One region of the Cloacibacterium sp. DMC96 genome, then DNA from elsewhere that is predicted to be linked to it. Evidence: riboswitches for the same ligand, from Rfam matches in the RefSeq annotation. Region 1 holds a riboswitch; each other region holds the start of a gene.
What was found. A riboswitch is a leader RNA that binds a small molecule or an ion and turns the genes downstream of it on or off. The one in region 1 is predicted to bind S-adenosylmethionine.
Positions count from the first base shown of each region.

Region 1 (2,270 bases):
ATAGAAATAATGTGCCTTCGACAGGCTCAGGCACCGAGATGAGAATTGAGAATGTGCCTCGACGACGCTCAGGCAGCGTGTAATAAAAGAATTGGTGGCTGAACTTGTCAAAGCCACTTTGGGTATAATTTTTGTGTTTATTTTAATATCACAAAGTTTACGGAGATTTTGTGAAATGATACCGTTTTTGAGTTCCCAAAGGAACAGCATAGATGTTATAGAAAGCACACGGATTTTAATGCAATAGAAATAATGTGCCTTCGACAGGCTCAGGCACCGAGATGAGAATTGAGAATGTGCCTCGACGACGCTCAGGCAGCGTGTAATAAAAGAATTGGTGGCTGAACTTGTCAAAGCCACTTTGGGTATAATTTTTGTGTTTATTTTAATATCACAAAGTTCACGGAGATTTGTTGAAATGATTGCGTTTTTGAGTTCTCAAAGGAACATCGTAGATGTTCTATAGATTACACGTATTTTAATGCAATAGAAATAATGTGCCTTCGACAGGCTCAGACACCGAGATTAGAAGTGAGAATGTGCCTCGACGACGCTCAGGCAGCGTGTAATAAAAGATTTGGTAGCTGAGCTTGTCGAAGCCACTATGTGTGGAATATTTGTGTTTGCATTAATAACACAAAGTCCACGGAGATTTTGTTAAATGATGGTGTTTTTGAGTTCTCAAAGGAACATCGGAGATGTTTTAGAAAGCACACGGATTTTAATGCAATAGAAATAATGTGCCTTCGACAGGCTCAGGCACCGAGATTAGAAGTGAGAATGTGCCTCGACGACGCTCAGGCAGCGTGAGTAGTAATAAATAACACGGTGGATGAGCTTGTCGAAGCCACTATGTGTGGAATATTTGTGTTTGCTTTAATAACACAAAGTCCAGGGAGATTTTGTTAAATGATGGTGTTTTTGAGTTCCCAAAGGAACATCAGAGATGTTCTATAGAGTGCACGGATTTTAATGCAATAGAAATAATGTGCCTCAGGCAACGAGCAATAAAAAATGTTGTGCCTAAATATAGTCGATGGCAGAAAGTAGATGAATTCTATTTCCTAATTTTTGAGATATTTTTAGAGAAAGAGGAGAGGAAAAGTAAATGTTGGGGTATTGAAAAAGGAATTGGAAAGGAAATTTTTATTCTTTAATTTTTAGAAATCAGGGAGTTAAAAGGCTGTATTGATGGTCTATGAAGGCGATTGATAGATTGTATTTGGTTCGTTGGGCGATAATGATTACTTTTGCCGCCTATTATCAGGAACCTCTACGGGAGGTAGCAACCTGCAACAACAAGCAAGGTGCTAAAGCGATAAGCCAAACTTTTTTGGAAAAAATGTTGTCTATCTTTTGTAAAGTTCCTGTGTTAAATTTTTAAATTTTATGAACCATACAAAAGCAAATTTTCTTAGTTTACTTCCTTTTTTAATTTTCGTAGGTACATTTTTAGGTGCCGGAATTGTTTTGCAAGACTTTTATGCCTTGCCATCGCCTATTGCCGTGAGTATCGGTATTATTGCCGCCTTTGCCATGTCGAGGTTGCCTCATCAAGAAAAAATCAAAACTTTCTTACACGGTTGTGGGGAATCCAGTGTACTCACCATGTGTATTATTTATCTATTGGCAGGCGCTTTTTCTACCGTAGCACAAGTTTCAGGCAGTGTAGATGCGGTGGTGAATATCGGTTTAACTTATATTTCTGCTGATTATTATGCTTTAGGGATTTTCCTATTGGCATCATTTCTTTCTCTGTCTTCTGGAACCTCGGTTGGTGCAATTGTCGCATTAGGGCCTATCGCGATACAGTTGGCTCAAAAAAGTGGAGCAGACCTTAACCTGATTGGAGCAAGTCTTTTGGGGGGTGCCATGTTCGGCGACAATCTTTCGGTGATTTCTGATACTACCATTGCAGCAGCTCAAACGTTGGGCAGCAGCATGAAAGATAAGTTCAGAACCAATTTTTATTTGGCTGCCCCTGCTGTAGTATTAACGGTGGTGATCTTATTGATTATAGGATTTAGCAATCCTGTCGCGCCCATTGCGTATACGCCAACTCCCATTTCTTGGGAACTTATTTTTCCCTATTTGGTGGTTTTGGTATTGGCATTTTTAGGGTTAGATGTATTTCTGGTGTTGGTTATTGGGATATTTCTAGCGGGAGCCATAGGTTTATGGCAAGGAAACCTTACGTGGTTGAGTTTTGCCAAAGCCAGTTATGAAGGCTTCACGTCTATGAACGAAATTTTCCTATTGTCTTTGCTTAC
Region 1 is NZ_JBQUZQ010000001.1:1,056,174-1,058,443, reverse strand. It holds SAM-I-IV-variant riboswitch at 1,256-1,353, shown strand; gene ACT53I_RS04665 (Na+/H+ antiporter NhaC family protein) at 1,390-2,270, shown strand, end outside.

Region 2 (2,270 bases), on a different contig from region 1:
AAAGTTGTTCGTGTGTGGTAGAAGCTGGATTGATGATAAGCGTTTTAGAATCTCCTACGTTTGCTAAATGTGAAACCAGTTGTAAATTATCGATGAATTTAATTGCTGCTTCTTTTCCTCCTTTGATTTCAAAATTAAGTACCCCTCCGAAACCTTTTTTCAAGTATTTTTTGGCATTTTCATAGTCTGGGAAACTTGGCAAACCTGGATACAATACTTTTTCTACTTTCGGATGATTTTCTAGAAATTCCGCTAATTTCTGAGCATTTTCTACTGTTCTGTCCACTCTCAGCGATAATGTTTCTAAACCTTGAAGCAATAAAAATGAATTGAATGGAGAAATTGTAGGCCCGAAATCTCTAAGACCTTCTACTCTAGCTTTAATAGCAAAAGCAATATTTCCAAAAGGTCCATTAACTCCAAAAACATCCGAGAAAACCAAACCATGATAACTATCTGAAGGTTCAGAAAACTGTGGAAACTTACCATTTCCCCAATCAAAATTTCCTCCATCTATAATGATTCCGCCAATAGAAGTTCCGTGACCGCCAATCCATTTGGTTGCAGATTCTACCACTACATTTGCGCCATGTTCAATCGGTCTAAACAAATAACCACCTGCTCCAAAAGTATTGTCTACAATCAGTGGAATATTATGCTTTTTAGCTACAGCTGAGATTGCATCAAAATCTGCCACATTCAACGTAGGGTTTCCTATGGTTTCTAAATAAATCGCTTTGGTGTTTTCATTGATCAATTCTTCAAAACTTTCTGGAGCATCGTCTTTAGCAAATTGTGCTTCGATGCCTAATTTTTTGAAAGAAACTTTGAACTGATTATAACTTCCTCCGTACAAATAAGGTGAACTCACGAAATTGTCTCCTGCTTGTAAAATATTGGTAATTGCCAAAAATTGCGCAGCGTGACCAGAAGCGGTAGCCAAAGCAGCTACTCCACCGTGAAGTGCAGCCACACGTTTTTCGAACACATCTGTGGTAGGATTCATGAGTCTGGTGTAGATATTCCCAAATTCTTTTAACCCAAAAAGATTGGCAGCATGTTCTGCACTGTTAAAAGTATAAGACGAAGTTTGGTAGAGCGGTACTGCTCTAGAATTGGTAGTTGGGTCGATTTCTTGACCAGCGTGAAGTTGAAGCGTTTCAAATTTTAAATTGCTCATTTTTTAATAATTTTTAAATTGTTAAATATTAGAGCAACTTATTTGCAGAAAATTCTTGACGAAAGAGCATAAAAAAACTCTTCCGACAAGTCGAAAGAGTTTTTGATATAGTGTATGACTATTTTAAACTGATTTCAGACTTATCTTTCCCGAATTTCGGGGTTGAATTTGGCACCTTACTCTCATTTCTGTTAGCAGGTTGCCAAGGTTTCGCAGGGTCAATTCCCTCCACCTTTCTTAATAAGTTGCGTGTATAAAAGAACGTTTTTCGTGGTGCAAATATAAAAACAAGTTTTACAGAAAACCAAATTTTTAGAAGAAAAAAATATTTTTTCAATTTTAAACAAATCATAACCAACTGATTAACAGGTAATTTATTGATTTTTATTTTTAAATCTTTAATCTCAAGATAAGTTTTTTGAAAAATTTATTATCTCATTTTGAGATAATAATAAAAAGTTGTAGTTTTACTGAACCAAAAATTAATTCTTATGTTCAAGAAAATTGCACTTGTTTGCTTAGTCTCGTTAATGAGTTTTCAAGCAAAAGCACAAGAAAAAAAGACACAAATTTATTTAGATGATTCTCAACCTATAGAACTCAGAGTAGAAGACGCTCTTTCTAAAATGACGTTAGAAGAAAAAGTAGCCATGCTTCATGCTCAGTCAAAATTCAGTTCACCCGGTGTTCCAAGATTAGGAATTCCAGAATTTTGGACAACTGATGGGCCACACGGAATTCGTCCTGAAGTAAAATGGGATGAATGGGATCAAGCTGGTTGGACCAATGACTCCATCATTGCTTATCCTGCGCTTACTGCACTCTCTGCAACTTGGAACAAAAAAATGTCTTGGAATTACGGAAAAGCTCTTGGAGAAGAAGCTCGCTTCAGAAAAAAAGATATTTTACTAGGGCCTGGTGTAAATATTTACAGAACTCCATTAAACGGTAGAAACTTCGAATATATGGGAGAAGATCCGTTTTTATCTTCTAAAATGGTGGTCCCTTACATTAAAGGTGTTCAATCTAATGGTGTAGCAGCTTGTGTAAAACATTATGCACTTAATAATCAAGAACAATTTAGACATAC
Region 2 is NZ_JBQUZQ010000002.1:149,791-152,060, forward strand. It holds gene ACT53I_RS09480 (O-acetylhomoserine aminocarboxypropyltransferase/cysteine synthase family protein) at 1-1,180, opposite strand, end outside; SAM riboswitch class I at 1,318-1,427, opposite strand; gene ACT53I_RS09485 (glycoside hydrolase family 3 C-terminal domain-containing protein) at 1,672-2,270, shown strand, end outside.
Region 2: it holds a riboswitch for S-adenosylmethionine, as region 1 does, so the genes downstream of both, ACT53I_RS09480 (O-acetylhomoserine aminocarboxypropyltransferase/cysteine synthase family protein) here and ACT53I_RS04665 (Na+/H+ antiporter NhaC family protein) in region 1, are expected to answer to the same signal.

Region 3 (2,270 bases), 990 kb from region 1:
AAAAGCCCATCATCAAAACAAATGTCTAAAATCTGTGCGCCACCTTCCACTTGATGACGAGCAATATCTAGAGCTTCAGAAAATTTTTCTTCTTTAATCAATCGGAGAAATTTCTTAGAACCTGCTACATTGGTTCTTTCTCCAATATTGATAAAATTGGATTCTGGAGTTATAATTAAAGGTTCTAGACCCGAAAGTTTTAAATATTTCATATTATAAATGAGATAATTAGTTAATTTGAAAATAAGATAATGCTTGTGAAAAGCATCACATTAACTCATCATCAAATTATCACATCAACTTTTCTTGGTTGATAATTTTTAACAATTTTAGCGATTGCAGCAATATGGTCAGGAGTTGTTCCGCAACACCCACCCACGATATTTACCAATCCTTTTTCTGCATATTCACGGATTTGTTCTGCCATAAATTCTGGTGATTCATCATATTGCCCGAAAGCATTCGGTAAACCAGCATTTGGATAAGCAGAAATGTAAAATTCAGAATTATTAGAAATGGTTTCTAAATAAGGCGTCAGTTGTTTCGCTCCTAAAGCACAGTTGAATCCTACACTCAATAAATTAAGATGAGATATTGAAACCAAAAATGCTTCTGCAGTTTGTCCGCTAAGCGTTCTTCCAGACGCGTCTGTAATAGTGCCTGAAACCATAATTGGAATCTGAATTATTCTTTCTTCTTGAATTTGGTCTATGGCAAAAAGTGCAGCTTTTGCATTCAAAGTATCAAAAATAGTTTCCACCAAAAGAATATCAGAACCGCCATCTAAAAGTGCTTCTGCTTGTTGTTTGTAAGCAATTCTTAACTCTTCAAAAGTAATGGCTCTGTAACCAGGGTCATTTACATCCGGAGAAAGAGATGCAGTTTTATTAGTAGGGCCAATAGAACCAGCAACAAATCTTGGTTTATCTGGAGTTAAAGCCGTGAATTCATCACAAACTTTTCTTGCAATTTTTGCAGATTCATAATTCAGTTCGTACACCAAATCTTCCATGTGGTAATCTGCCATTGCAATGGTAGTTGCAGAAAAGGTATTGGTTTCGATGATGTCTGCACCAGATTCTAAATATTTTCTGTGTACCGCTTCAATAGCATGAGGCTGAGTAAGAGAAAGTAAATCATTATTTCCCTTCAATGGAGATTGCCAATTTTTAAATCTTTCGCCACGATAGTCTTCTTCTGTAAACTGATATCGCTGAAGCATCGTTCCCATAGCTCCGTCTAGAACAAGGATTCTTTGCTGTAAATTTTGATAAAGTATGTCGCTATTTTGCATTTCAATGTGATTAAAAAAAATGAAATGCTATAAGAAAAGTTGAGGGAATCAACTGTTTTTATGTGTTATCTATCCCAAAAATGAGTAGAATGTAGCACCTTTTCTCGTTTCAGAAACGCGAGAGGTTGCCAAGGTTTCACAGAGTCTAATCTCTCCACCTTTCTTGATAACATTTCGATTATATGAAAGAACAAATCTTCTGCAAAGCTATATCATTTTTTTCACAATAAGAAATAGTCATTGAAAAAATTAATCTAAATGAAATTTCATAGTTTTTATTTTTTTCTACCTTCGCATCATATTATTTTAAAAATAATGATTATGAATGCTGAAAAACAACGATTACAAGATATAAATTATAGAACTTGGGGACCTTATGTAAGCAATAGACAGTGGGGAAACGTAAGAGAAGATTATTCCTTTGATGGAAATACATGGGGAGCAACTGGTCATGATGATGCAGAAAGCAGAACTTACAGATGGGCAGAAGAAGGAATCGCGGGAATTTCTGATGACAAGCAACGTTTGTGCTTCGCTTTTTCTTTTTGGAACAAGAAAGATAAAATGGTTAAAGAACGTTTCTTTGGATTGAGCAACCATCAAGGAAATCATGGTGAAGACATTAAAGAAATTTTCTATTATTTAGACAATACGCCTACTCATTCTTATATGAAAATGGTGTACAAATATCCGCAAAATGCCTTTCCTTACGAAGATTTAATCAAGACAAATGCAGAACGAAGCAATAAGGAACCAGAATATGAAATTATAGATACGGGAATTTTTGACCAAAATGAATATTTCGATATTTTTATAGAATATGCCAAAATTCACCATGATGACATTTTAATCAGAGTTACTGTCACCAACCGAAATACAGAAAAAGCACCTTTGGTGATTCTCCCCACACTTTGGTACAGAAATAATTGGAGTTGGGGTTATAATTCTTATAAACCTAATTTTACAACGCGCCATC
Region 3 is NZ_JBQUZQ010000001.1:61,823-64,092, forward strand. It holds gene metH (methionine synthase) at 1-212, opposite strand, end outside; gene ACT53I_RS00285 (homocysteine S-methyltransferase family protein) at 284-1,294, opposite strand; SAM riboswitch class I at 1,357-1,467, opposite strand; gene ACT53I_RS00290 (MGH1-like glycoside hydrolase domain-containing protein) at 1,616-2,270, shown strand, end outside.
Region 3: it holds a riboswitch for S-adenosylmethionine, as region 1 does, so the genes downstream of both, ACT53I_RS00285 (homocysteine S-methyltransferase family protein) here and ACT53I_RS04665 (Na+/H+ antiporter NhaC family protein) in region 1, are expected to answer to the same signal.